3 regions of the Bacillus sp. Marseille-P3661 genome follow, and region 1 is predicted to be linked to each of the others. Evidence: a T-box and tRNA genes for the amino acid it is inferred to sense, from the RefSeq annotation. Region 1 holds a T-box; the other regions hold tRNA genes.
The links. A T-box is a leader RNA that pairs with one kind of tRNA and senses whether it is charged. The one in region 1 lies ahead of pheS (phenylalanine--tRNA ligase subunit alpha), so its partner is inferred to be a tRNA-Phe.
Positions count from the first base shown of each region.

Region 1 (9,614 bases):
AAAACAAGGATAAAAAGTAAAATTAAGTCAATCATTTTCCGTTTCTTCCTCTTCCTTTGCTAGTTTCTTCAATAATATTTGATATTCCTTGGTCAAATCATCATATTCATTTTGTAATTTCAGAAAATCATTTACAATATTAAGGGCCGTCAATACTGCAAGCTTACTAGTATCTAAATATGGATTAGCATCATTAATTTCTCTCATCTTTTCATCAACCATGTTTGAAACTTTTCGGATATGACTTGAGTTTTCATCACCAACTATTGTATAGTGTTGACCGTATATCTCAACTGAAATCCGTTTTTTGTTTTGCCCAGACACCTAGATAGGCCCCCAATCAACATAAAGTGAAACTTACCAGCAATAGGGGGTATTATCCCCTCAATCAATATCATACGGAATTTTCTAGTTATCATCATACCATGAATATACATCTTTTCAAAATATTTAGGGAAGAGGAGAAACATTATGTCAAATTCTGTCTTAACTGTTTCTAACGAGACAATCGCACAAATGATGAAAAGCTATCAATCCTCGCTAACAGATCACTGCCCACCTGGAGCGGTTTTTGTAGCAAAGCCCTCTGGATGTACCATTACCGCATATAAATCGGGGAAAGTACTATTTCAAGGGAAGTCAGCCTTAACTGAGGCAAATAAATGGGGAGATACTTCCGCTAGTGGTACTTTGGTAAAAAAGAATAAACAAAAATCTACAATTACAAACAAGTATTCACCCCCACCAAATATTAGTGAACTATCTATTATTGGTTCAGATGAAGTGGGAACAGGTGATTACTTCGGTCCAATGACTGTGGTTGCTGCTTATGTTTCAAGTGAACAGATAAACATGTTAAAACAATTAGGAGTCAAGGACTCTAAAGACTTAAATGATATACAAATTACTAAAATAGCCAAGGAAATTATTAAACTAGTCCCACATAGTTTACTTATTTTAAGAAACGAAAAATATAATAAACTAGAGCAAAGCGGAATGAACCAAGGCAAAATGAAAGCATTATTACATAATCAAGCAATAAACCACTTATTAGATAAACTAACTCCTGCTCAAATTCTTGATGGAATATTAATCGATCAATTTTGTCAACCGGATATCTTTTTCAGGTACCTAAATGGTAAACAAATAAAATGGAAAGAAAAAAATGCATTTTTCAGTACAAAAGCTGAAGGCGTTCATATTGCCGTTGCAGCAGCTTCCATTATCTCAAGATACGCGTTTGTTAAAGAATTTGAAAAACTAAGTGAACAAGCTGGCTTTCAGCTACCTAAAGGCGCAGGTCCACAAGTCGATAAGAAAGCTGCTGAATTGATCAAAAAGCACGGCCCTGATTCATTATTGAAATTTACTAAATTACATTTTGCTAATACCGATAAAGCAAAAAAATTATTATAGGATTTTGTAAAAAATAGAAATGGTTGATTGACTTCCTCAATTAGTGGAAGTCTTTTTTAGCTTTTTTATTTAGAATGAAAAGTACCATTTTGGTAAAAGATAACTTCATATATTTGAATGATTCAACTAGGAAGGTGGTGCAATAAATATATAAAGTCTGTTTGAAAAAAGTACCATTGAACTAGGTGAAAATAATTTTATAATCATTGAAAACATAACATGAGCGAGAAAGGAGTAATATAAATATGCCAGAACAAACTTTTCATATTACTAGTGAATCTGGAATACATGCACGTCCTGCAACTTCATTAGTGCAAGCTGCTACCCGATTTAATTGTGAGGTAAATTTAGAATACCAAGGCAAAAACGTAAACCTTAAGTCAATTATGGGCGTTATGTCTCTTGGAATTCCACAAGGTGCTGAAATTAAAATCATCACCGAGGGCAATGATGGAGATGAAGCATTGAAGGCCATTGCCGAAACTATGAAAAGCGAAGGTTTAGCAGAATAAATGGAAAAAGTCATTACTGGGATAGCGGCATCTGCCGGGATAGCAATTGCTAATGCCTATTTGCTAGAACATCCAGATCTAGCAGTTGAGAAAAAAGATATACAGGACGCAGATTCAGAAGTGCAGCGCTTTACAGCTGCTATTCAAAAGTCACAAGAAGAGTTAGAAGCCATTAGGGAGCATGCTTTACAGAAGCTTGGAAAAGATAAAGCAGAAATATTTTCTGCCCATATTCTAGTTTTGAATGATCCTGAATTAATCAATCCTATCAAAGATAAAATTCAGAACGAAAAAGTTAACGCTGAAGTCGCTTTACATGAAGTTGCACAAATGTTCATTTCAATGTTTGAGCAAATGGATAATGATTATATGAAGGAACGTGCAGCAGATATTCGCGATGTTTCACAACGAATGTTGGCGAATCTTTTAGGTGTCACAATTCCAAATCCTAGCATGTTAACGGAAGAAGTAATCATTCTAGCAAAGGATTTAACACCTTCTGATACAGCCCAATTAAATAAAAATGTCGTTAAAGGTTTTGCAACAGACATTGGTGGACGTACTTCTCACTCCGCTATTATGGCACGTTCATTGGAAATTCCCGCTGTTGTTGGTACGAAACAAATTACAGCGGAAATTAAAAACGGAACACAACTCATTATAGACGGAATCGATGGAAAAGTTGTAATAAATCCTACAGAGGAAACAATCAAAACATATCAAAGGAAACAACAACAATATGAAGAGCAAAAGATAGAATGGGCTAAGCTTGTTAACGAGGCAACAGTAACCGCTGATGGCAAGCATGTTGAATTGGCTGCCAACATCGGAACCCCAAATGATGTGACAGGTGTACTTGAAAATGGCGGTGAAGGAATTGGACTTTATCGAACTGAATTTCTATATATGGGCCGAGATCAATTGCCTTCCGAAGACGAACAATATACGGCCTATAAAACTGTTCTAGAGAAAATGCAAGGCAAACCTGTTGTTGTAAGAACCCTTGATATTGGCGGAGACAAAGAGTTACCATACTTAAATCTCCCAAAGGAAATGAACCCTTTTTTAGGCTATCGTGCGATTCGCCTATGTTTAGATCAACAGGATATTTTCAGAACACAACTGCGTGCACTATTAAAAGCAAGTACATATGGAAACCTAAAAATTATGTTTCCTATGATTGCAACAATTGAAGAATTTAGAAAAGCGAAAGATATTTTACTTGAAGAAAAAGATAAGCTTGTTCAAGCAGGAACATCGGTAAATGAGAATATTGAAATTGGAATTATGGTTGAAATCCCTTCTACAGCTGTTCTCGCTGATCAGTTTGCAAAGGAAGTTGATTTCTTCAGCATTGGTACGAATGACTTAATACAGTATACTATGGCCGCAGATCGGATGAATGAGCGAATCTCATACCTATATCAACCATATAACCCGGCACTTTTGCGGTTAATTAAAATGGTTATTGATGCTGCACATTCCGAAGGCAAATGGGCCGGAATGTGTGGAGAAATGGCGGGGGATTCTATTGCCATTCCAATCTTGCTAGGTCTAGGCCTTGATGAGTTTAGTATGAGCGCAACATCAATCCTCCCTGCTAGAAGTCAGCTTATGAAGTTAACAGCACAACAAGCTCAAGACCTTGCTGATAAAGTACTAAACATGCAAACTGCTGAACAAGTCAAAAAATACGTAGAGGAAGTTTTATAAAATAACTGTAGGATTAGGATTCCGCAAGTTGTATAGCGGAATCCTTATTTGCTTTAAAATTAGTTGATTGTGTTGTTCGCTTATAAATGTGTGAACTTGGATTAGAAATTCGACATTTTGGCTTACAAATTCAAATATCCGCTTACAAATCGCTTAATCAGATTATAAATTACAAAAATTCGCTTACAAACTTGCTAAGCGAAACCATGCCTTTACAAAACACAAAGGCTCCCGCTATAGTTTAGCTGGAGCCTTTGACTTTCAAAATTTTAGCCTCTTAAAGTTGCACCTAATTGCTCTTCAACAGCTTTTAACACGTTGTTATGAGCTTTTGTAACTTCCTCATCTGTTAACGTTTTTTCTGGATCAAAATAACGCAACGAGAACGCTAACGATTTTTTACCTTTTTCTAAATGTTCACCTTGATATAAGTCAAAGATGGATACGTCTTTTAACAGCTTACCACCTGCTTGACGGATTACATCTTGAACATTTCCGGCAACCATTTGTTCATCTACAACTAAGGCAATATCCCTTGAGATTGAAGGATAACGAGGGATTGCTTCGTATTTAATCGAACTTACATCTGCACTAAGTAGTTTTACTAATGAAAGTTCGAACACAATTGTAGGATTTAGATCTAGTTCATTTTGAACTTCAGGATGCACCTGACCAACAAAACCTAAATAGTCACCATCTAAGCGAACGATCGCTGTACGTCCGGGATGTAAGCTATCCTTTTTACCTTGTTCAAACGTAATTCTCTTTTCAAGTCCTAATTGGGCAAATAGACCTTCTAACACACCCTTAACAACGAAGAAATCAACAGCTTTTTTCTCACCCTGCCATGAATGGGAATGCCAAAGTCCTGTAAAAGCACCAGCTAAGTTTTCTCTTTCACGAGGTAAGTTTGTCGTTATAGTATCCTCAGTTAAGTATACTTTACCGATTTCAAATACCGAAACATTGTCTATCTGACGTGCGTGGTTATGAGCAATTACTTCTAACAAGTGTGGAACTAGGCTTAATCTTAGCGTGCTGCGTTCTTCACTCATTGGCATTGATAATCGGATTGGCTTAGCATTGACTAGCTCATCTTCGAATTTTGAAGCTTTTCCAGCACTTGTTAAGGAATAAGTCACAGCTTCATATAAACTTGCACCTTCTAAATATTTACGAACCTTACGTCGTTTCGCTTGGTAATCTGATAATTTACCTGGTGTTGCATCCATGATCGGCAATGTCGTAGGGATGTTATCGTAGCCGTATAAACGGGCAACTTCTTCAATTAAATCTTCAGGAATTACAATATCTCTTCTGCGTGAAGGAGCAGTAATAGTGAATCTTCCATTGTCCTCTTTATATTGAAATTGCAAACGTGTAAAAATTTGCGCAACTTCATCTGAAGTAATCGAAGTTCCTAACACACTATTAATTCGATCTGTAGTTACTTCAACAGTAACCGGACTGCGGTCTAAATGATCAACCTCAATCATACCTTCTAATACTTCGCCACCCGCCAATTCAACTATTAGGGATGCAGCGCGGTTTGCTGCCGCATGTGCTCGCAATGGGTCAACGCCTTTTTCATAACGAGTACTAGCTTCACTACGTAGTCCGTGGTCTTTAGATGCTTTGCGAATTGTTTGTCCATCAAATACAGCAGACTCAATTAATACATTTACTGTATCACCATGAACTTCAGAATTTGCCCCACCCATTACACCTGCTAACGCTATTGGTTCTTTTCCATTTGTAATCACAAGGTGTTCGTCAGTTAATGTACGTTCCTGATCATCTAAAGTAACTATTTTCTCTCCATTGTTAGCACGACGTACTACTATTTCCTTTGAACCGAGACGATCGTAATCGAATGCATGCAATGGTTGTCCATATTCAAGAAGGATATAGTTTGTAATATCCACCACATTACTTATTGGTCGAATTCCAGCTGCCATTAATCGTGTTTGCAACCACAATGGTGATGGAGCAATCTTTACACCTTTTACAATTCGAGCCGCATAGTATGGATTATCTTCTTTTGCATCAACTGTAATTTTAATATTATCTTCTGTTTTTTCACTTGTTTCTTCTACGCTTGGCTGCGGTAATTTGACATCACGGCCTAGAATAGCCGCTACTTCATACGCAACCCCCAACATACTTAATGCATCTGAACGGTTTGGTGTGAGGCTAAGCTCTAATACCTTATCGTTTAAGTTTAAATATTCAAGTGCATCTTTACCAACCTCTACATCGCTTGGAAACACAAAAATACCAGTTGCAGTTTCCTTCGCAACTAACTTTGCTTCCACCCCTAATTCTTGCAAAGAACAAATCATTCCGTTTGAAGTCTCACCACGAAGCTTTGCTTTTTTTATTTTAAAATTGCCTGGAAGCACTGCACCAATTTTAGCAACAACAACCTTTTGTCCTGCAGCTACATTCGGAGCTCCACAAATAATTTGTTGCGGTTCACCTTCACCAATATCTACTTTACAAATATTAAGCTTATCAGCTTCCGGATGTTTCTCACATTCTAATACATGACCTACTACAATCCCTTGTATACCCTTGCTTAAATCTTCGACTGTTTCAACTTCTATCCCGCTTTTTGTAATTTTGTCGGCAAGTTCTTCAGCTGTTACGTTATTTATGTCAACATATTCTTTTAACCAGTTATATGAAACTAACATTTACTATCCCTCCTATTTAAGCTTGTTTGAATTGTTTTAAGAATCGAATATCATTTGTATAGAAATGACGAATATCATCAATACCGTACTTCAACATTGCAATTCTTTCCGGTCCCATTCCGAAAGCAAAACCAGTATATTTCTTAGAGTCAAATCCAGCCATTTCTAATACATGCGGATGAACCATTCCGGCTCCAAGGATTTCTATCCAGCCTGTTTGTTTACAGATCGAACAACCTGCACCGCCGCACATACAAGATACGTCCACCTCAACAGATGGTTCAGTAAATGGGAAAAAACTAGGACGGAGACGTATTTTACGGTCTTCACCAAACATTTTCTTAGCAAATACTTCAAGTGTTCCTTTTAAATCACTCATACGAATATTCTCATCAACAACTAAACCTTCAATTTGCATAAATTGATGTGAATGTGTTGCATCATCATTATCACGTCGATAAACTTTACCAGGGCAAATAATCTTGACTGGCCCTTTACCTTCATGCTTTTCCATCGTCCGTGCCTGAACAGGGGATGTATGCGTACGTAATAAAATTTCCTCGGTTATGTAGAATGAATCTTGCATATCACGCGCTGGATGCCCTTTTGGTAAATTTAGTGCCTCAAAATTATAATAATCCTTTTCAACTTCAGGACCTTCTGCAATTTGATAGCCCATTCCAATAAATAAATCCTCGATCTCTTCAATTACTGAAATAAGTGGATGGTGATTTCCTGTTTGCACAGGACGTCCGGGTAAAGTAACATCAATTGTTTCAGAAACTAATTTCTCTTCAATTGCCGCTTTTTCAAGGACAGCTACCTTTTCTTCAAGTTTCTCCTGAATAGCTGCCCTTACATCATTCGCTAACTGCCCAATGATTGGTCGCTCATCAGCAGATAATTTTCCCATTCCACGTAATACCTCTGTGATAGGCCCCTTCTTACCTAAATACGCTACGCGAATATCATTTAATGCTTTCAAGTCTTGAGATTGTTCAACTTTTTCTAATGCTTCTGCTTGCAGCTCTTTTAAACGGTCTTGCATCAAAATTCCTCCTTTTATTCAATACATTTTTAGAACATTGCAGTTAATTAAATTTTTAGGCAAAATAAAAAAGCCTCCATCCAAATATAAGGGACGAAGACTTTTATTCGCGGTACCACCCTAATTAACAGTATTGTAAGCCAAAGCTAATACTACTGTTCACTTCATTTCAATAACGGTTTATCTAACCGGAGCATCTTTACTTACGGGATATGTAAGGTCCAAATGTCAGCTCAAGAGTGAATTCTGTTACATCATCCATAAAGATGCTTTCAGTCAATGGCATCTTCTCCCTAGTTGGTGAGCGGTAACATACTATGTTCTATCATCGCAATGTTAACTTTATCAAATTTTCTTAATTATTATAGTATAAGTTTAAAAAATCCGCAAATGGAGTCATAAAATTATATTTAATATTGATTTAAGCTCTCAAGTGATATAACAATACTGCAGCTGCAATAGAGACATTCAGCGATTCAGCCTTTCCATAAATAGGAATATATAAATTTTCATTTGTTCTCATCAACAGCTTGCGGTCAACTCCATTACCCTCGTTCCCAACAATTAAAGCAAAAGATTCCTGTTTTGAAATAGTCGTATATTCCTTTGCACCTTCCAATGCAGTACCGTATACTTGGATTCCATTGTTTTGAATACGGTCAATCCATTCCTCAAGATTTCCCTTTAAAACGGGAATATGAAATAATGATCCTTGTGTAGATCGAATTACCTTAGCATTATATAAATCGACACAACCTTCACCTAAAACAACGGCATCCACACCAGCTGCATCAGCTGTTCGAATCATCGTGCCTACATTTCCCGGGTCTTGAACATTATCAAGTAACAAAAGCTTAGTCTTTGAAGTGTAATCAATATCAGTACACTTCTCCATTTCACAGACTGCCAAAATTCCTTGTGGAGTTTCCGTTTCAGAAAGCAGCTTCATAATTTCTACGGTTACTTCATAAACAACAGCATCACCAATATCCAGTTGTGAAAAGTCTTGATCATCACGGATTATTAATTCTTGGATGATCGCCTTATTTTTTAATGCTTCTTGAATCAAATGATTTCCTTCAATTAAGAATAAGCCAGTTTTGTCTCGCTCTTTTTTTGTATGTAGTTTTTTCCATGCTTTTACTTTAGGGTTTTGTAAAGATTCAATTCTTTTTATCATCTGTACACCTCATTCCATATACCTATTCATTATAGCTAGAATACTTTACATAATACAATTCGTTTCAGAGAAAACTAAAAATGTCTGCCATGCAGGAATTTAAACTACAAAGGAGTGGCTGTAAATGAATTTAAATCTCCGTCATGCTATTATTCAAAACGTTGCTGACAACACAAAGGAGCAGCTAGAAGATACGATTATTGATGCAATTACTAGCCAAGAAGAAAAAATGCTTCCAGGTCTAGGCGTACTCTTCGAAGTAATTTGGCAAAATGCTAACGAAGAAGAAAAAGAAGAAATGCTTTCTAACCTAAAAGGTGGCCTGCAAAAGCTTTAACTTTTCGAATAGGGGTCCCATTAGGAAGATCAAGGCCCTATTTCTTTTACTTTAACCATTAATAAAGTTAAACTTTCTTTAGAATAAAAAGGAAGATCCTCTGCAGAAGATCTTCCTTTTTTCTGTGCAAATGCCGCTTCTAATCGAAAATGATTTTATTCACTGTATCTTGGTCTAACTTTTTAATGACTTCCACAATTAACTTAACAGCATTTTCATAATCATCACGATGCAGCATTGCGGCATTTGAATGGATATATCTCGTAGCGACTGTTATGGATAAAGCGGGTACTCCATTTGCCGTTAAATGGATAGCCCCTGCATCTGTGCCACCGCCTGGCATTGATTCATATTGAAAAGGAATATTATTTTCCTCAGCTGTTTGAACAACAAAATCACGTAGTCCTTTATGAGCTACAATCGATGCATCATATAGAACAATTTGTGGTCCTTCTCCCATTTTACTCATCGATTCCTTCTCACTGATGCCTGGTGTGTCGCCCGCAATCCCAACATCAACCGCGAATCCAATATCTGGTTGAATGTGCGCTGTTGCTGTTTTAGCACCGCGCAAGCCAACTTCCTCTTGAACAGTCGCCACACCAAATACAGTATTAGGATGTTCGACACCTTTAAGATTTTTTAATACATCAATTGCGATTGCACAACCAATTCGGTTGTCCCACGCTTTCGCTAACAACATTTTCTCATT
Region 1 covers NZ_LT965953.1:762,303-771,916, reverse strand. Annotated here, with positions in the region: gene C1724_RS03475 (CvpA family protein) at 1-35, opposite strand, end outside; gene zapA (cell division protein ZapA) at 28-324, opposite strand; gene rnhC (ribonuclease HIII) at 472-1,416, shown strand; gene C1724_RS03460 (phosphocarrier protein HPr) at 1,662-1,928, shown strand; gene ptsP (phosphoenolpyruvate--protein phosphotransferase) at 1,929-3,641, shown strand; gene pheT (phenylalanine--tRNA ligase subunit beta) at 3,911-6,337, opposite strand; gene pheS (phenylalanine--tRNA ligase subunit alpha) at 6,354-7,385, opposite strand; T-box leader at 7,472-7,723, opposite strand; gene C1724_RS03440 (TrmH family RNA methyltransferase) at 7,807-8,565, opposite strand; gene sspI (small acid-soluble spore protein SspI) at 8,690-8,902, shown strand; gene C1724_RS03430 (M42 family metallopeptidase) at 9,042-9,614, opposite strand, start outside.

Region 2 (9,614 bases), on a different contig from region 1:
GTAGAAAGTGAAAAAAGAAAAAACGATTAAGGATATTGACTTCCATGAAAAAGGGTGTTATGATAACCCTTGTCCTTATTGCTTAGTGATGATGTATAAATGTTCTTTGAAAACTAAACAAAATGTCAAGCGTGCAAAACAAGTTGAACTAAGTTCAACAACCAAGTCAGTTTATTAGTTTGAGCAATCAAACCCTTTTCGGTCGACTAAAGTCCACAACATCCTGTTGTGAACGTCGACACTTGAACATCCTGTTCTTCGGAGAGTTTGATCCTGGCTCAGGACGAACGCTGGCGGCGTGCCTAATACATGCAAGTCGAGCGGATGACGAGGAGCTTGCTCCTCTGATTCAGCGGCGGACGGGTGAGTAACACGTGGGCAACCTGCCTGTAAGACTGGGATAACTTCGGGAAACCGGAGCTAATACCGGATAATCTCTTGAACCACATGGTTTAAGAATAAAAGATGGTTTCGGCTATCACTTACAGATGGGCCCGCGGCGCATTAGCTAGTTGGTGAGGTAACGGCTCACCAAGGCGACGATGCGTAGCCGACCTGAGAGGGTGATCGGCCACACTGGGACTGAGACACGGCCCAGACTCCTACGGGAGGCAGCAGTAGGGAATCTTCCGCAATGGACGAAAGTCTGACGGAGCAACGCCGCGTGAGCGATGAAGGCCTTCGGGTCGTAAAGCTCTGTTGTTAGGGAAGAACACGTACCAGTTAACTGCTGGTACCTTGACGGTACCTAACCAGAAAGCCACGGCTAACTACGTGCCAGCAGCCGCGGTAATACGTAGGTGGCAAGCGTTGTCCGGAATTATTGGGCGTAAAGCGCGCGAAGGCGGTTTCTTAAGTCTGATGTGAAAGCACCCGGCTAAACCGGGGAGGGTCATTGGAAACTGGGAAACTTGAGTGCAGAAGAGGAGAGTGGAATTCCACGTGTAGCGGTGAAATGCGTAGAGATGTGGAGGAACACCAGTGGCGAAGGCGACTCTCTGGTCTGTAACTGACGCTGAGGCGCGAAAGCGTGGGGAGCGAACAGGATTAGATACCCTGGTAGTCCACGCCGTAAACGATGAGTGCTAAGTGTTGGAGGGTTTCCGCCCTTCAGTGCTGCAGCTAACGCATTAAGCACTCCGCCTGGGGAGTACGGTCGCAAGACTGAAACTCAAAGGAATTGACGGGGGCCCGCACAAGCGGTGGAGCATGTGGTTTAATTCGAAGCAACGCGAAGAACCTTACCAGGTCTTGACATCCTCTGCTACTTCTAGAGATAGAAGGTTCCCCTTCGGGGGACAGAGTGACAGGTGGTGCATGGTTGTCGTCAGCTCGTGTCGTGAGATGTTGGGTTAAGTCCCGCAACGAGCGCAACCCTTGTCCTTAGTTGCCAGCATTCAGTTGGGCACTCTAAGGAGACTGCCGGTGACAAACCGGAGGAAGGTGGGGATGACGTCAAATCATCATGCCCCTTATGACCTGGGCTACACACGTGCTACAATGGATGGTACAAAGGGTTGCGAGACCGCGAGGTTGAGCCAATCCCATAAAGCCATTCTCAGTTCGGATTGTAGGCTGCAACTCGCCTACATGAAGCTGGAATCGCTAGTAATCGCGGATCAGCATGCCGCGGTGAATACGTTCCCGGGCCTTGTACACACCGCCCGTCACACCACGAGAGTTTGTAACACCCGAAGTCGGTGGGGTAACCTTTTGGAGCCAGCCGCCTAAGGTGGGACAGATGATTGGGGTGAAGTCGTAACAAGGTAGCCGTATCGGAAGGTGCGGCTGGATCACCTCCTTTCTAAGGAAGAATTACGAAGACGCGCTTAGACATTTTGTTTAGTTTTGAGAGAGCATTCTCTCTATATTGTTCTTTGAAAACTAGATAGCAATAACATTCATATTTACTGTAGAAAAGTTCTTATTAAAATCTTGATGATTAAGATCATCTTAGGTTAAGTGAATAAGGGCGCACGGTGAATGCCTTGGCACTAGGAGCCGATGAAGGACGGGACTAACACCGATATGCTTCGGGGAGCTGTAAGTAAGCTTTGATCCGGAGATTTCCGAATGGGGAAACCCACTGTTCGTAATGGAACAGGATCTGTACCTGAATACATAGGGTACTGAAGGCAGACCCGGGGAACTGAAACATCTAAGTACCCGGAGGAAGAGAAAGCAAACGCGATTTCCTGAGTAGCGGCGAGCGAAACGGAAGAAGCCCAAACCAAGAGGCTTGCCTCTTGGGGTTGTAGGACACTCTATACGGAGTTACAAAGGAACGAAGTAGGTGAAGTGGTTTGGAAAGACCAGCCGAAGAAGGTAACAGCCCTGTAGCTGAAACTTCGTTCTCTCTTGAGTGGATCCTGAGTACGGCGGGACACGTGAAATCCCGTCGGAAGCTGGGAGGACCATCTCCCAAGGCTAAATACTCCCTAGTGACCGATAGTGAACCAGTACCGTGAGGGAAAGGTGAAAAGCACCCCGGAAGGGGAGTGAAAGAGATCCTGAAACCGTGTGCCTACAAGTAGTTGGAGCCCATTTATGGGTGACAGCGTGCCTTTTGTAGAATGAACCGGCGAGTTACGATCCCGTGCAAGGTTAAGTCGAAGAGACGGAGCCGCAGCGAAAGCGAGTCTGAATAGGGCGATTGTAGTACGTGGTCGTAGACCCGAAACCAGGTGATCTACCCATGTCCAGGGTGAAGTCCAGGTAACACTGGATGGAGGCCCGAACCCACGCACGTTGAAAAGTGCGGGGATGAGGTGTGGGTAGCGGAGAAATTCCAATCGAACTTGGAGATAGCTGGTTCTCCCCGAAATAGCTTTAGGGCTAGCCTTAAGGTAAGAGTCTTGGAGGTAGAGCACTGATTGGACTAGGGGCCCCCATCGGGTTACCGAATTCAGTCAAACTCCGAATGCCAAAGACTTATCCTTAGGAGTCAGACTACGAGTGATAAGGTCCGTGGTCAAGAGGGAAACAGCCCAGATCACCAGCTAAGGTCCCAAAGTATACGTTAAGTGGCAAAGGATGTGGAGTTGCTTAGACAACCAGGATGTTGGCTTAGAAGCAGCCACCATTTAAAGAGTGCGTAATAGCTCACTGGTCGAGTGACTCTGCGCCGAAAATGTAACGGGGCTAAACGTATCACCGAAGCTGTGGATTGACACTTACGTGTCAGTGGTAGGGGAGCGTTCTAAGGGCTTTGAAGCTAGACCGGAAGGACTAGTGGAGCGCTTAGAAGTGAGAATGCCGGTGTGAGTAGCGAAAAGACAAGTGAGAATCTTGTCCATCGAAAGCCTAAGGTTTCCTGAGGAAGGCTCGTCCGCTCAGGGTTAGTCGGGACCTAAGCCGAGGCCGAAAGGCGTAGGCGATGGCCAACAGGTTGATATTCCTGTACCACCTCTTTACCGTTTGAGCAATGGAGGGACGCAGGAGGATAGGGTAAGCGCGCTGTTGGATATGCGCGTCCAAGCAGTTAGGCTGGTAAGTAGGCAAATCCGCTTACCACATAAGCTGAGCTGTGATGGCGAGGGAAATATAGTACCGAAGTTCCTGATTCCACACTGCCAAGAAAAGCTTCTAGCGAGGTAGAAGGTGCCCGTACCGCAAACCGACACAGGTAGGCGAGGAGAGAATCCTAAGATGCGCGAGAGAACTCTCGTTAAGGAACTCGGCAAAATGACCCCGTAACTTCGGGAGAAGGGGTGCTCTGATAGCGTGCAAGCGCGAGAGAGCCGCAGTGAATAGGCCCAAGCGACTGTTTAGCAAAAACACAGGTCTCTGCGAAGCCGCAAGGCGAAGTATAGGGGCTGACACCTGCCCGGTGCTGGAAGGTTAAGAGGAGAGGTTATCCTTTTCGGAGAAGCTTTGAATCGAAGCCCCAGTAAACGGCGGCCGTAACTATAACGGTCCTAAGGTAGCGAAATTCCTTGTCAGGTAAGTTCTGACCCGCACGAAAGGTGTAACGATTTGGGCACTGTCTCAACGAGAGACTCGGTGAAATCATAGTACCTGTGAAGATGCAGGTTACCCGCGACAGGACGGAAAGACCCCGTGGAGCTTTACTGCAACCTGATATTGAATTTTGGTACAGCTTGTACAGGATAGGTAGGAGCCTGAGAAGCCGGAGCGCCAGCTTCGGTGGAGGCATCGGTGGGATACTACCCTGGCTGTATTGAAATTCTAACCCGCGCCCCTGATCGGGGCGGGAGACAGTGTCAGGTGGGCAGTTTGACTGGGGCGGTCGCCTCCTAAAGAGTAACGGAGGCGCCCAAAGGTTCCCTCAGAATGGTTGGAAATCATTCGTAGAGTGTAAAGGCACAAGGGAGCTTGACTGCGAGACCTACAAGTCGAGCAGGGACGAAAGTCGGGCTTAGTGATCCGGTGGTTCCGCATGGAAGGGCCATCGCTCAACGGATAAAAGCTACCCCGGGGATAACAGGCTTATCTCCCCCAAGAGTCCACATCGACGGGGAGGTTTGGCACCTCGATGTCGGCTCATCGCATCCTGGGGCTGTAGTCGGTCCCAAGGGTTGGGCTGTTCGCCCATTAAAGCGGTACGCGAGCTGGGTTCAGAACGTCGTGAGACAGTTCGGTCCCTATCCGTCGTGGGCGTCGGAAATTTGAGAGGAGCTGTCCTTAGTACGAGAGGACCGGGATGGACACACCGCTGGTGTACCAGTTGTTCTGCCAAGAGCATCGCTGGGTAGCTATGTGTGGACGGGATAAGTGCTGAAAGCATCTAAGCATGAAGCCCCCCTCAAGATGAGATTTCCCATTACTTTAAGTAAGTAAGATCCCTCAGAGATGATGAGGTAGATAGGTTCGAGGTGGAAGCATGGTGACATGTGGAGCTGACGAATACTAATCGATCGAGGACTTAACCAAGTAGAAAACCTGACACGACTGTTCAGACTCGATGAGCAAATGTTCTTCCGACGAAGAAGTCGATAGACTTCCGGAGGAGGAAGGTTATTTGATCTCGAGAGTCTAGGAGTGGAAGGTGGACAATTACCTACAGTTTATGAATGCTTGTTATCTAGTTTTGAGGGAACAACCTCAGGTTAAATAAATTGTTTGGTGACGATAGCGAAGAGGTCACACCCGTTCCCATTCCGAACACGGAAGTTAAGCTCTTCAGCGCCGATGGTAGTTGGGGGCTGTCTCCCTGTGAGAGTAGGACGTTGCCAAGCAAATGCATATGGATTTTCTAAAAAAATATTGACTTCCACGAAAGTGTGTGTTAATATAAATCTTGTGAGAATAAAATGAACAATAAATAGTGAAATGAAATCTCAATGTAATTTGGCCCGTTGGTCAAGCGGTTAAGACACCGCCCTTTCACGGCGGTAACACGGGTTCGAATCCCGTACGGGTCACCAAATTGGAGGATTAGCTCAGCTGGGAGAGCACCTGCCTTACAAGCAGGGGGTCGGCGGTTCGATCCCGTCATCCTCCACCATAATTGCCGGTGTAGCTCAATTGGCAGAGCAACTGACTTGTAATCAGTAGGTTGGGGGTTCGATTCCTCTCGCCGGCACCACTTTCTTAAAAAATGTACGAGCCATTAGCTCAGTCGGTAGAGCACAACCGAGTAAGCATCCTTGAATAAGCTTCAGAACCTCAATCGAACAACATCATTGAATAAACGATATGAGATTGAGGTGTCGTAGATGCAGTAGAAACATTGGCACAATATAAAATTAATAATCGTACTTTGATACGAGCCATTAGCTCAGTCGGTAGAGCATCTGACTTTTAATCAGAGGGTCGAAGGTTCGAGTCCTTCATGGCTCACCATTTTTGCGGGTGTGGCGGAATTGGCAGACGCACTAGACTTAGGATCTAGCGCCTATGGCGTGGGGGTTCAAGTCCCTCCACCCGCACTTTAAAACACAATATTGCGGAAGTAGTTCAGTGGTAGAACACCACCTTGCCAAGGTGGGGGTCGCGGGTTCGAATCCCGTCTTCCGCTCCAAAAGTCCTGCCGGGGTGGTGGAATTGGCAGACACACAGGACTTAAAATCCTGCGGTAGGTGACTACCGTGCCGGTTCAAGTCCGGCCCTCGGCACCATTTAAATGCGCCCGTAGCTCAATTGGATAGAGCGACGAGCAAAACATCCATGAAATACGACGAGTTGTCCCGACGGATCTAACATCCATGAAAAGCTAGAAGAGGAAGGGACATCTGACATACAAAACTTTTATAGAAGATTAAACGAATGCGCCCGTAGCTCAATTGGATAGAGCGTCTGACTACGGATCAGAAGGTTATGGGTTCGACTCCTGTCGGGCGCGCCATTTCGGGAAGTAGCTCAGCTTGGTAGAGCACTTGGTTTGGGACCAAGGGGTCGCAGGTTCGAATCCTGTCTTCCCGACCATGTAATTACTTTGGGGCCTTAGCTCAGCTGGGAGAGCGCCTGCCTTGCACGCAGGAGGTCAGCGGTTCGATCCCGCTAGGCTCCACCATAATCACTTTAATGCGGAGGAATACCCAAGTCCGGCTGAAGGGATCGGTCTTGAAAACCGACAGGCGGGTTAAACCGCGCGGGGGGTCGAATCCCTCTTCCTCCGCCCTTTAATAAAAATAGTATTATCGCGGGGTGGAGCAACGAGCAAAACATCCGTGAATAAACTACGAGTTGTCCCGACGCATTAACATCTTTGAATATACGAGAAGAGGAAGGGACAGTCATTTTTTCTACAGATCCCTAAGCAAGTACAAAATTATTATAATATTATTATCGCGGGGTGGAGCAGTCTGGTAGCTCGTCGGGCTCATAACCCGAAGGTCACAGGTTCAAATCCTGTCCCCGCAATTTGGTCCGGTAGTTCAGCTGGTTAGAATGCCTGCCTGTCACGCAGGAGGTCGCGGGTTCGAGTCCCGTCCGGACCGCCATCTTTATATCAGTAGAATTTCTACTGTTCATATAGATTTTTTTGGCTCGATAGCTCAGTCGGTAGAGCAGAGGACTGAAAATCCTCGTGTCGGCAGTTCGATTCTGTCTCGAGCCACTTTAAATTTTATACGGAGGGGTAGCGAAGTGGCTAAACGCGGCGGACTGTAAATCCGCTCCCTGTGGGTTCGGCAGTTCGAATCTGTCCCCCTCCACCATTTATAAATAATATGGCGGTTGTGGCGAAGTGGTTAACGCACCGGATTGTGGCTCCGGCATTCGTGGGTTCGATCCCCATCAGTCGCCCCATATATTTTATTCTTTTTATTGGTGGGCTATAGCCAAGCGGTAAGGCAACGGACTTTGACTCCGTCATGCGCTGGTTCGAATCCAGCTAGCCCAGCCATTTCTAACATGGCAGCATAGCCAAGTGGTAAGGCAGAGGTCTGCAAAACCTTTATCACCGGTTCAAATCCGGTTGCTGCCTCCAATTAATATAAAACTCCTTTTGCGGGTGTAGTTTAGTGGTAAAACTACAGCCTTCCAAGCTGTTGTCGTGGGTTCGATTCCCATCACCCGCTCCAGATTTATTAATGGGCCTATAGCTCAGCTGGTTAGAGCGCACGCCTGATAAGCGTGAGGTCGATGGTTCGAGTCCATTTAGGCCCACCATACTCTTAAATCATAGTTGTTCCGCAGTAGCTCAGTGGTAGAGCATTCGGCTGTTAACCGAACGGTCGTAGGTTCGAATCCTACCTGCGGAGCCATTTTTAATTTTGGAGAAGTACTCAAGTGGCTGAAGAGGCGCCCCTGCTAAGGGTGTAGGTCGGGTAACCGGCGCGAGGGTTCAAATCCCTCCTTCTCCGCCATATATAAATTGTATGTCCCAGTAGCTCAGCTGGATAGAGCAACGGCCTTCTAAGCCGTCGGTCGGGAGTTCGAATCTCTCCTGGGACGCTAACCAAAAGACTAGAAGTAACATGCTTCTAGTCTTTTTTTATACATATATATAAACTGTCTCCATAACTGTTGGGTAGTCATAAGGAAATGGTAGTAAAGTAAATCTACTTGTTGTACTGGTAAACCGTTTTAATATACTAGTAAGTCTCTAATAAAGAAATGCTAACTAGGCCATACTATATAGAAAATTATATAGTAGGAGGTATTATAGTTGAGCTTAAAAAGTAAAGCATTATCGATTTTTGCATTGGGCGGTTTAAACGAGATCGGAAAAAATATGTATGCTATTGAATATGATAATAAAATTATTGTGGTTGATTGCGGTAATAAATTTCCCGATGAGAGCTTGTTGGGGATTGATTTAATAATTCCTGATGTTACTTATTTAGAAGAAAATAGAGATAAAGTTAAAGCCTTAATTCTAACTCATGGCCATGAGGATCATATTGGTGGTATCGCATACTTTTTAAAAAAATTAAATGTACCGGTTTATGCAACTAGTTTTACGCTCGGATTAATTGAATTAAAGCTACAAGAGCATAAATTATTAAGGGAAACTGAACTGCATGAAATTGACTCAAACACTAATCTAAACTTTGATGATATCAACATAAGATTTTTTAAAGTAAACCATAGTATACCCGATTGTGTCGGAATAGTTTTCAATACACCGGAAGGCGCGGTTGTACATACTGGTGATTTTAAGTTTGATTTAACTCCTGTAAATAATGAACATTCAGAAATCCATAAAATGGCGGATATTGGTAGTAATGGAGTGTTGTTACTAATTTCAGAAAGTACAAATGCCGAACGTCCTGGTGGTACTCCTTCTGAACAAATGGTAGGAGAACATATAATAGAGGCTTTCATGAAAGCTAAACAAAAAATAGTTATATCTACATTTGCATCAAATATTAATCGTGTTCAACAAATTGTTGTGGCTGCGCAGCTTACAAACAGAAAGATAGTATTGCTCGGGAGAAGTATGGTAAATGTTGTTGCAGTTGCAATCGAACGTGGTTATTTAGATGTACCTGAAGGCATGATCATTGATCAAAACGAAATTAATGAGTTGCCGCCAGATAAGGTCGTCATCTTATGTACAGGAAGTCAAGGAGAACCGTTAGCTGCTCTTGCACGTTTATCAACTGGTGATTATCGTGGCGTAGAAATATTACCTGACGATACAGTAATTTTTGCAGCTGGTCCTATCCCTGGTAACGAAAGAAGTATTACACGAATCGTTGATAATTTATTTGCACTTGGAGCAAAAGTTATTTATGGATCTGGAAGTGCATCTGGTATGCATGTTTCCGGACATGGCTATCAGGAAGACTTAAAGCTCATGCTTACTTTAATGAAACCCAAATATTTTGTACCGATACATGGTGAATTTAGAATGCTGCATCAGCATCGAATATTAGCTGAATCGGTTGGGGTAGAAAAGGGTAATACATTTATAATGAATAATGGTGATGTTGTTGATATTGAAAATGGAGTTGCTAGGCAAACACGAAGTATACCAGTTGGAAATACTTATGTAGATGGAATTGGTGTAGGCGATGTAGGTGATATTGTATTACGGGATCGAAAACAACTCTCAGAGGATGGTATGCTTGTTATTGTATTAACAATGAGTAGAAGAGACAAGAAACTTATTTCTGAGCCTGACACGATTACTCGTGGATTTGTATATGTTAGAAATTCCGAAGAACTTCTTCGTGATGTAAATCAGCTTATAAAAAAGACTG
Region 2 covers NZ_LT965957.1:205,392-215,005, reverse strand. Annotated here, with positions in the region: rRNA gene C1724_RS22150 (16S ribosomal RNA) at 256-1,804, shown strand; rRNA gene C1724_RS22145 (23S ribosomal RNA) at 1,957-4,893, shown strand; rRNA gene rrf (5S ribosomal RNA) at 5,082-5,198, shown strand; tRNA gene C1724_RS22135 (tRNA-Glu) at 5,313-5,387, shown strand; tRNA gene C1724_RS22130 (tRNA-Val) at 5,392-5,467, shown strand; tRNA gene C1724_RS22125 (tRNA-Thr) at 5,473-5,548, shown strand; tRNA gene C1724_RS22120 (tRNA-Lys) at 5,730-5,805, shown strand; tRNA gene C1724_RS22115 (tRNA-Leu) at 5,811-5,891, shown strand; tRNA gene C1724_RS22110 (tRNA-Gly) at 5,909-5,983, shown strand; tRNA gene C1724_RS22105 (tRNA-Leu) at 5,992-6,080, shown strand; tRNA gene C1724_RS22100 (tRNA-Arg) at 6,231-6,307, shown strand; tRNA gene C1724_RS22095 (tRNA-Pro) at 6,311-6,387, shown strand; tRNA gene C1724_RS22090 (tRNA-Ala) at 6,400-6,475, shown strand; tRNA gene C1724_RS22085 (tRNA-Ser) at 6,491-6,580, shown strand; tRNA gene C1724_RS22080 (tRNA-Met) at 6,752-6,825, shown strand; tRNA gene C1724_RS22075 (tRNA-Asp) at 6,829-6,905, shown strand; tRNA gene C1724_RS22070 (tRNA-Phe) at 6,949-7,021, shown strand; tRNA gene C1724_RS22065 (tRNA-Tyr) at 7,037-7,121, shown strand; tRNA gene C1724_RS22060 (tRNA-His) at 7,137-7,212, shown strand; tRNA gene C1724_RS22055 (tRNA-Gln) at 7,235-7,309, shown strand; tRNA gene C1724_RS22050 (tRNA-Cys) at 7,320-7,393, shown strand; tRNA gene C1724_RS22045 (tRNA-Gly) at 7,414-7,487, shown strand; tRNA gene C1724_RS22040 (tRNA-Ile) at 7,499-7,575, shown strand; tRNA gene C1724_RS22035 (tRNA-Asn) at 7,596-7,670, shown strand; tRNA gene C1724_RS22030 (tRNA-Ser) at 7,682-7,772, shown strand; tRNA gene C1724_RS22025 (tRNA-Arg) at 7,787-7,860, shown strand; gene C1724_RS22020 (ribonuclease J) at 8,075-9,614, shown strand, end outside.
Region 2: it has a tRNA-Phe gene. The T-box ahead of pheS (phenylalanine--tRNA ligase subunit alpha) is inferred to sense a tRNA for this amino acid. The anticodon was not compared.

Region 3 (9,614 bases), on a different contig from region 1:
TAATAGCTCACTGGTCGAGTGACTCTGCGCCGAAAATGTAACGGGGCTAAACGTATCACCGAAGCTGTGGATTGACACTTACGTGTCAGTGGTAGGGGAGCGTTCTAAGGGCTTTGAAGCTAGACCGGAAGGACTAGTGGAGCGCTTAGAAGTGAGAATGCCGGTGTGAGTAGCGAAAAGACAAGTGAGAATCTTGTCCATCGAAAGCCTAAGGTTTCCTGAGGAAGGCTCGTCCGCTCAGGGTTAGTCGGGACCTAAGCCGAGGCCGAAAGGCGTAGGCGATGGCCAACAGGTTGATATTCCTGTACCACCTCTTTACCGTTTGAGCAATGGAGGGACGCAGGAGGATAGGGTAAGCGCGCTGTTGGATATGCGCGTCCAAGCAGTTAGGCTGGTAAGTAGGCAAATCCGCTTACCACATAAGCTGAGCTGTGATGGCGAGGGAAATATAGTACCGAAGTTCCTGATTCCACACTGCCAAGAAAAGCTTCTAGCGAGGTAGAAGGTGCCCGTACCGCAAACCGACACAGGTAGGCGAGGAGAGAATCCTAAGATGCGCGAGAGAACTCTCGTTAAGGAACTCGGCAAAATGACCCCGTAACTTCGGGAGAAGGGGTGCTCTGATAGCGTGCAAGCGCGAGAGAGCCGCAGTGAATAGGCCCAAGCGACTGTTTAGCAAAAACACAGGTCTCTGCGAAGCCGCAAGGCGAAGTATAGGGGCTGACACCTGCCCGGTGCTGGAAGGTTAAGAGGAGAGGTTATCCTTTTCGGAGAAGCTTTGAATCGAAGCCCCAGTAAACGGCGGCCGTAACTATAACGGTCCTAAGGTAGCGAAATTCCTTGTCAGGTAAGTTCTGACCCGCACGAAAGGTGTAACGATTTGGGCACTGTCTCAACGAGAGACTCGGTGAAATCATAGTACCTGTGAAGATGCAGGTTACCCGCGACAGGACGGAAAGACCCCGTGGAGCTTTACTGCAACCTGATATTGAATTTTGGTACAGCTTGTACAGGATAGGTAGGAGCCTGAGAAGCCGGAGCGCCAGCTTCGGTGGAGGCATCGGTGGGATACTACCCTGGCTGTATTGAAATTCTAACCCGCGCCCCTGATCGGGGCGGGAGACAGTGTCAGGTGGGCAGTTTGACTGGGGCGGTCGCCTCCTAAAGAGTAACGGAGGCGCCCAAAGGTTCCCTCAGAATGGTTGGAAATCATTCGTAGAGTGTAAAGGCACAAGGGAGCTTGACTGCGAGACCTACAAGTCGAGCAGGGACGAAAGTCGGGCTTAGTGATCCGGTGGTTCCGCATGGAAGGGCCATCGCTCAACGGATAAAAGCTACCCCGGGGATAACAGGCTTATCTCCCCCAAGAGTCCACATCGACGGGGAGGTTTGGCACCTCGATGTCGGCTCATCGCATCCTGGGGCTGTAGTCGGTCCCAAGGGTTGGGCTGTTCGCCCATTAAAGCGGTACGCGAGCTGGGTTCAGAACGTCGTGAGACAGTTCGGTCCCTATCCGTCGTGGGCGTCGGAAATTTGAGAGGAGCTGTCCTTAGTACGAGAGGACCGGGATGGACACACCGCTGGTGTACCAGTTGTTCTGCCAAGAGCATCGCTGGGTAGCTATGTGTGGACGGGATAAGTGCTGAAAGCATCTAAGCATGAAGCCCCCCTCAAGATGAGATTTCCCATTACTATAAGTAAGTAAGATCCCTCAGAGATGATGAGGTAGATAGGTTCGAGGTGGAAGCATGGCGACATGTGGAGCTGACGAATACTAATCGATCGAGGACTTAACCAAGTAGAAATCCTGAAACGACTGTTCAGACTCGAAGAACATTTGATCTCGAGAGTCTAGGAGTGGAAGGTGGACAATTACCTACAGTTTATGAATACTTGTTATCTAGTTTTGAGGGAACAACTATTGTATATTTTGAAAATATTTTATATAATAGTATTTGTTCTTACAGATATATAGTCTGGTAGTTATGGCGAAGAGGCCACACCCGTTCCCATTCCGAACACGGAAGTTAAGCTCTTCAGCGCCGATGGTAGTTGGGGGCTGTCCCCCTGTGAGAGTAGGACGTTGCCAGGCTTATACTGTAATAAAAAGTATAATTCATTATCTTCATTCCACAGTAGCTCAGTGGTAGAGCTATCGGCTGTTAACCGATCGGTCGCAGGTTCGAATCCTGCCTGTGGAGCCATGGAGAGCTGTCCGAGTGGCCGAAGGAGCACGATTGGAAATCGTGTAGGCGGTTAACGCTGTCTCGAGGGTTCGAATCCCTCGCTCTCCGCCACCGTTTAGATAAAATATATTTGGCCCGTTGGTCAAGCGGTTAAGACACCGCCCTTTCACGGCGGTAACACGGGTTCGAATCCCGTACGGGTCATTACACTTTGGAGGATTAGCTCAGCTGGGAGAGCACCTGCCTTACAAGCAGGGGGTCGGCGGTTCGATCCCGTCATCCTCCACCATTTATTATGATATATTCATCATCGCGGGGTGGAGCAACAAGCGAAACATCCGTGAATAATCTGCGAGTTGTCCCGACGCATAAACATCTTTGATTTAACGAGTAGAGGAAGGGACAGTCAGATTCTATACACTTTTAAAGCAGGTACAAAATTATTCTAATTCTATCATCGCGGGGTGGAGCAGTCTGGTAGCTCGTCGGGCTCATAACCCGAAGGTCGCAGGTTCAAATCCTGTCCCCGCAACCAAATAATAAGATTAGTGGTTCCGTGGTGTAGTGGTTAACATGCCTGCCTGTCACGCAGGAGATCGCGGGTTCGATCCCCGTCGGAACCGCCATACAATAATTGGCTCGATAGCTCAGTCGGTAGAGCAGAGGACTGAAAATCCTCGTGTCGGCAGTTCGATTCTGTCTCGAGCCACCATTTAAACGCCGGTGTAGCTCAATTGGCAGAGCAACTGACTTGTAATCAGTAGGTTGGGGGTTCGATTCCTCTCGCCGGCACCACTTAATTAAATACGGAGGGGTAGCGAAGTGGCTAAACGCGGCGGACTGTAAATCCGCTCCCTGTGGGTTCGGCAGTTCGAATCTGTCCCCCTCCACCATTATAGGGGCATAGTTTAAAGGTAGAACTGAGGTCTCCAAAACCTCCAGTGTGGGTTCGATTCCTACTGCCCCTGCCAAAATCAATATGGCGGCCGTGGCGAAGTGGTTAACGCACCGGATTGTGGCTCCGGCATTCGTGGGTTCGATTCCCATCGGTCGCCCCATTCTTGGGCTATAGCCAAGCGGTAAGGCAACGGACTTTGACTCCGTCATGCGCTGGTTCGAATCCAGCTAGCCCAGCCAGTTTTTTTGTGTTAAAATAAATCTAAATGCGGAAGTAGTTCAGTGGTAGAACACCACCTTGCCAAGGTGGGGGTCGCGGGTTCGAATCCCGTCTTCCGCTCCAATGATGGCGGCATAGCCAAGTGGTAAGGCAGAGGTCTGCAAAACCTTTATCCCCGGTTCAAATCCGGGTGTCGCCTTTTTATTTTATTATCTGCCTAGCCGGGGTGGTGGAATTGGCAGACACACAGGACTTAAAATCCTGCGGTAGGTGACTACCGTGCCGGTTCAAGTCCGGCCCTCGGCACCATTTTTTAGATTCATATTTATGTTGTTTAACATGCCGGTGTGGCGGAATTGGCAGACGCGCACGACTCAAAATCGTGTTCCTCTGGAGTGTCGGTTCGACCCCGACCACCGGTATTAAATCTAGTACACAACTATAGGCAATCTTTAGTTAGAGACCCAATCATCTTGATTGGGTTTCTTTTTTGATTTCTGCATGATATTCAAATATTAATGGTAATTTAAAATAATATAGCAAACAACATTGTACCCCATCTTTCCGATCAGGTATGGGTTACTGCACCAAATTTAATGTATACTTAGACTGATTTTTAACGGAATTATTGTCCGTTTCCAAATGTGTCAATTTAAATAAAGGCTTTCTTTCTCCTCGTTATTTTATTTAAAAGTAGAATCCTTTTTAAAATGCTGAAAGGTTTTGTTTTCTCGGGCTTATTCAGACCTCTACCAATAACTCCTTAAGTAATGATAGATACCACTCCATAAATTAAAGAGTTTCTAAACTTGCTCTATTATTTCAGTTTTTTCTGATACAACATTTAAAGAGAATACAAATTTTATGTTGGGTTATTTTAATAAAGAGATTTGAATGAATAAGAAAGTTTAGGTGATTGCAATTATGTTGTCTAAAAGGCATAGGTTATTTAATTTGCTAATAATAGTTGTTCCATGGATATCGTTGGTATTTTTGGGAAGGAATAATGTAAAACGATTTTCGATAGCAGGTTCAGTTATTGTAATAATTGAGATAATAAATCATAGGGTTGGTCATAAGCTGAACTGGTGGCGTTTTTATGATAAACGAAAATCTTTTATAACTAATGAACTACCTTTTAGCGTTGGTCCGTATATGCCACTTTCAATGTGGATATTAAAATATTCATACGGTAACTTTAAAAAGTTCTGGTTACTTAATTTGATTGCGGATGGATTATTTGCTTTTCCGATAATCAATTTTTTTAAAAAAATCAAAATAATACGTCTGAAGAAGTTAAGTAATGTTCAATTTTTTGTGTACCTACATTATAAGGCGTTTATATTATACGGAGTACAGACATGGGTTGAAAATAATTTAAAGAGGTTAGTGAAAAGTTAGCGATGCCATGAACAAAGAAACAAAGGTATATATAATAACATTTTAGTGAATGAATTTGTAAATGAATTTATGTGGGAACAGAAATTGAAAACAGTGAATCACCAAAGACCTAGACTAAGTTGGACAAGATTTAATAAGTGTAAACAAAAAGCACCTTAGATTTCGGTGCTTTTTGATATGCAGCAAGTTGAACGTTTACGGAATAGAACGAGTAATTCTTAAGGGCTTCTTACTTCTTTTAAATTTTATCACATCAATTTTGAAATAAAGGTTGTAGCCAATCCAAAGTATATAAGTAAGGATAAGATATCGTTAATAGTTGTAATCAGTGGCCCAGATGCAACTGCGGGATCCACATTAAATTTGTATAGAATAAGAGGAATTATCGTTCCAGCTAATGTACCAATAATTAATGTTAACAGTAATGAAGTTCCAACAACTAGCCCCAAAGTGAAATTGTCCCGCCAAACATAAGCTATAATTGCAATCAGGACACCACAAGTAACACCGATAATAACACCTACCCAAAGCTCGCGAAAAATTAACTTTATCACTTGTTTAAAGTTCAAATCTTCTGATGCTAGACCTCTAACAATAACCGCAAGTGATTGAGTACCTGTATTACCGGTCATCCCCGCAATCATTGGCATGAAAAAGGCTAAAGCGACGACTGTTTCTAATGTATCTTCAAAACCACTTATAATCCCACCGGATATAAGACCGATAAATAATAATAAAATAAGCCAAGGAAGTCGACGATAAGCAGCTACTAATGGTTTTGTGTTAAAATCTATTGCTTTACCGGATGCTGATAATTTCTCAATATCCTCGTTCGCTTCCTGAATAACGACGTCAATAATATCATCAACTGTAATGACTCCAACCAATGTATCATCCTCTTTAACTACAGGTAAAGAGATAAAGTCATAACGACTGATTAATTTAGCAGCTTCCTCTTGGTCAGTAAGTACATCGACTTTTACAATCCTGGTATACATAATCTCTTCTATTTTTTCTTGTAAATCTCCTAGTAATAAGTCCTTATATGAAACAACACCTACTAATTTTTTTTGTTCATCAATGACATAAAGATAGTTTAGATATTCTGCTAATTCTGCAAAGTGTTTTAACTTATCAACGGCTTCACGAATTGTATAATGTTTTGGAATCCAAACATAGCGGTTGTTCATAATACGACCAGCTGTTTCAGGAGGGTATTTCATTAAGTTTTGAACAATTTCGGATTCTTCTTTCTTCATTTCAGAAAGTAGTTCTTCTATTTTTTCAGGTTCTAAGTCCGATAACAACGAGGCTAAATTATCGTTTTCCATTAAATCAAGAACTTTTGTCGACTTTTCTATCCCTAATTTATGCAGAACTTCAATTTGATCTTCATTTTCTAGCTCTTGCATGAATTCTGTCAATTGTTCGATTGATAAAAATAATAAGAACTTATTTCTATGTTTATTGGTTATACTTTGGTATTGTTGGGCCAAATCATACGGCTGCAATTCGTCCACAATATCTTGAAAGGCTTTTCTCTTTCCGTCTTTTAAGGATTGAATGATAGCAAGTGTAATTTCGTTTTCAGCTATGACCGTAGACATCGAAAAATCGCCTCCTTTTTTTGAAATATTATCAGATGAGAAATTATCGGGATTTGTATTATTATTCCCAGTGAAAATTAATTATCCACTGAAGAAAAACTCGTTATAGAAACAACAAGAAAAACAAATGACTCCTGCTAGATTATCCAAGAGCAGGAGTATCGGTGATAGTTATAACTTGATTATCAGACCAGGTACAGTCGCCTATTTGATTATCTTATTAATTCGTGATTAACTGCTTTGTAATAAAAATAGGTGCTTAGGTGATAATTTGACTTTATATGTCCCTTTTAGTAGTGATTCGATCTGGTAATTTGGTAAGGTAGCGGTAAGGATAAATGCATCTTTGACTTTTATTGTTATATTTGCTTGATGGATGCCTTTAACTATTTCAAGAATTTCATAAGGGTAGGCATAATCTGATTCATTGTTGAATTCAATAAAATGAATGTTGTCTTGATATATGCCAATATGACTAATGGTTTTAGGTATTACCTGCTGTTTTACGGTTAAGTTAACACCTTGAATATGACATTCAATATGCTCACCGCTATCGATTAAGGAATCGATTGGAAGTATATTTTTACACCCAATAACTTTTGCTGCTGTTACATTTAGCGGCTTTGAAAAGACGGTTTCTTTATCACCAGCTTGAATTATTTGTCCGTTATTGAGGAGAACTAGTTGATCACAAAGTCGATAGGCTTCCTCCATATTATGCGTTACAAGTATGACAATCCCTGAATAATTTTCTTTTATAATGCTTAATAATTCCTGTTCTAATAAGTGTTTTACATGGTGATCTAATGCAGAAAATGGTTCATCCAAAAGCAGCAGCTCAGGGTCAGTAACCAATGTTCTAGCAAGAGCTACTCTTTGTTGTTGACCTCCTGAAAGCTGTCTAGGGTAATGATTTTCATATCCTGTAAGTCGAACTTTATTAATCATGCTCGCTACCATTTCTTTTTTCTCGAGTTTGGTTTTGCCCTTTAATCCGTACTCAATATTTTTTTCAACAGTTAAGTGAGGAAAAAGTGCGTAGTTTTGAAAGACATACCCTATGTTACGGTTTCTAGGTTTGGTGTTAAGTTTTTGCTCAGAGTGATATAGTAATTCGTTATTTAAACCGATATTGCCCTTATCCGGAGTTTGCAAACCTGCTATGCACTGTAGTGTTATACTTTTTCCACACCCTGAAGGCCCGATAATACCTGTAATTCCACTTCCTATTTTAAATGAAACATCTAATTGGAAATTATTAAGTGTTTTTTTGATTTCTACTTGGAGCATATTTACCACCCATTTCCCTTAGTCACTCTTTTCTCTAGACGATTTATAATGTATAGAACACTAAGTGATACAGCAGTCATAATTATAACTAATAAATTAGCCAATTCACGATTCCCAGCGAGTAAGGCATCATATATGGCGATTGGCATTGTCATCGTTTCATTTGGAATACTTCCTGCAACCATAAGTGTAGCTCCGAAATCACCTAGTGCTCTTGCAAACGCCATTGTAATTCCAGTTGCAATTCCACGCCATGCAAGCGGGAGGATAACGGTAAAGAAGATATTAAACTCTGTTCGTCCAAGTACTCTTGCAGCATGAATTAAACTAGGGTCAATTCCCGCAAATGCTGCTCGTGCTGATTTAATTAAAAAAGGAATTGATACAATTAAAGCTGCAATAATTGCGCCTGCTGGCGTAAATACAATAGTTATGTTAAATGTCTCTTCCAAAAATTTGCCGATTCTGCTTTGTCTACCTAATAAAATTAATAAATAATAGCCTAAAACAGTTGGTGGTAAAACGATCGGTAAAGTAATCAAAGTATCAAGCATGTCTGCTATTCGTCCGTTGGATCTATTTAGATAGTAAGCAATTGGTAACCCTATTATAAGGGCGAAAAGAGTTGCCGTCATAGCAACTCTTAGTGATAGAAATAATGGAAATAAATTAATTTCTTCGGTCATTTACTTTCCCTCCGGCACAATAAAACCATAACGTTCCATAATAGGCTTTCCAATTGGGCCTTTAATGAATTCAATAAATTCATATGCCAATGTTTCTTGGTCAGTGTCACTAACAATTGCCATCGATTGTTCGAGTGGTGCATGTAAGCTTTCATCAATAATATGGAAGTTTATTTCATCTTCCTTGTGAAGAGAAAGAGCTACTATTCCAGCTTCCACATTTCCAGTTTCAATAAAAGATAGTGTATCAGATATGTTTCTGCCATACACTAACTTATCTTGAAGTTGATCCCATACTCCAGCACTTTCAAGAGCTTGTTTTGCAGCTAAACCATATGGTGCATGTTCAGGGTTCGCAATTGCTACTTTTTTAATTTCAGGTTTTAGCAGATCTTCTAAGGTCTTAATTGGTGTTGAATCCGGAAGAGTCGCAATTCCAATTCTACCGTATGCAATGGCTGTCTGTGAATCCGCAATAATTAAGTCTTTTTCTTTTAAATAGTTTAAAAATGATATATTAGCAGCTGCAAATAGATCAAAAGGTGCACCGTTTTCAATTTGTTCTGTTAATTGTCCCGTTGAACCGAATGAAAATGTAATCTTTGTATTAGTCTCTTCCTCAAATAAGTTCCCTACCTCACTAAACGCTGAAATTAAACTGGATGCAGCAGCTATATTTAATTCTAGTTGTTCAGGTTCAGGCGGGTTATTTGAATTACTGCAGCCACTCATTAAAGTTAACAGTGACACAGTTAATATTGTGATGAAATAAAAACGATTATTTTTCATTTGTAGTACTCCTCAGTAACGAAGTTTTATTTTAATCTAGGTATATTGATATATGGTATATAAAAGGATATACAATTGGTAGAAGGTTACGAAATTAACAATCTTATTTAAATGATAATATAAATATAGTGTTGTAACAACACTTTAAAGAAAGTAGAGTGGTTTAAAAAGGAAGGAGGATTAATAATGGTTAGCAAATGTGATTAAAGTTGGAGGTTAACTATATGAAAAGAATGTATGAGAGAGGGATTAACTCTAAAGAATATTATCCTTTTACCTTAATAATTGAGCCTAGAATAGAAAATAAAAGAAGCTAGTTTATAAAAACTTTGACGAGTTTTAAAAAAAGACAATTTAAATTGTAAAACTAATTGCTACTATATTAAATTTTATAGTATAACAATTATAAAAAGGATTTTTAATAGTATTATCGAATTAGTTCAGTATTAGTTGAAATTTGGAATGGGGACGGTTTAAGTGGCTAGCTTAGGGAAAAAAATAAAAGATCTTAGAGAACAAAGAGGTTTAACCCCAGATG
Region 3 covers NZ_LT965954.1:892,713-902,326, reverse strand. Annotated here, with positions in the region: rRNA gene C1724_RS15550 (23S ribosomal RNA) at 1-1,798, shown strand, start outside; rRNA gene rrf (5S ribosomal RNA) at 1,976-2,092, shown strand; tRNA gene C1724_RS15540 (tRNA-Asn) at 2,130-2,204, shown strand; tRNA gene C1724_RS15535 (tRNA-Ser) at 2,206-2,297, shown strand; tRNA gene C1724_RS15530 (tRNA-Glu) at 2,319-2,390, shown strand; tRNA gene C1724_RS15525 (tRNA-Val) at 2,400-2,475, shown strand; tRNA gene C1724_RS15520 (tRNA-Met) at 2,645-2,721, shown strand; tRNA gene C1724_RS15515 (tRNA-Asp) at 2,737-2,812, shown strand; tRNA gene C1724_RS15510 (tRNA-Phe) at 2,823-2,898, shown strand; tRNA gene C1724_RS15505 (tRNA-Thr) at 2,906-2,981, shown strand; tRNA gene C1724_RS15500 (tRNA-Tyr) at 2,995-3,079, shown strand; tRNA gene C1724_RS15495 (tRNA-Trp) at 3,084-3,157, shown strand; tRNA gene C1724_RS15490 (tRNA-His) at 3,169-3,244, shown strand; tRNA gene C1724_RS15485 (tRNA-Gln) at 3,249-3,323, shown strand; tRNA gene C1724_RS15480 (tRNA-Gly) at 3,352-3,426, shown strand; tRNA gene C1724_RS15475 (tRNA-Cys) at 3,432-3,502, shown strand; tRNA gene C1724_RS15470 (tRNA-Leu) at 3,524-3,612, shown strand; tRNA gene C1724_RS15465 (tRNA-Leu) at 3,645-3,725, shown strand; gene mgtE (magnesium transporter) at 4,953-6,311, opposite strand; gene C1724_RS15450 (sulfate/molybdate ABC transporter ATP-binding protein) at 6,543-7,601, opposite strand; gene modB (molybdate ABC transporter permease subunit) at 7,604-8,287, opposite strand; gene modA (molybdate ABC transporter substrate-binding protein) at 8,288-9,076, opposite strand; gene C1724_RS15435 (helix-turn-helix domain-containing protein) at 9,554-9,614, shown strand, end outside.
Region 3: it has a tRNA-Phe gene. The T-box ahead of pheS (phenylalanine--tRNA ligase subunit alpha) is inferred to sense a tRNA for this amino acid. The anticodon was not compared.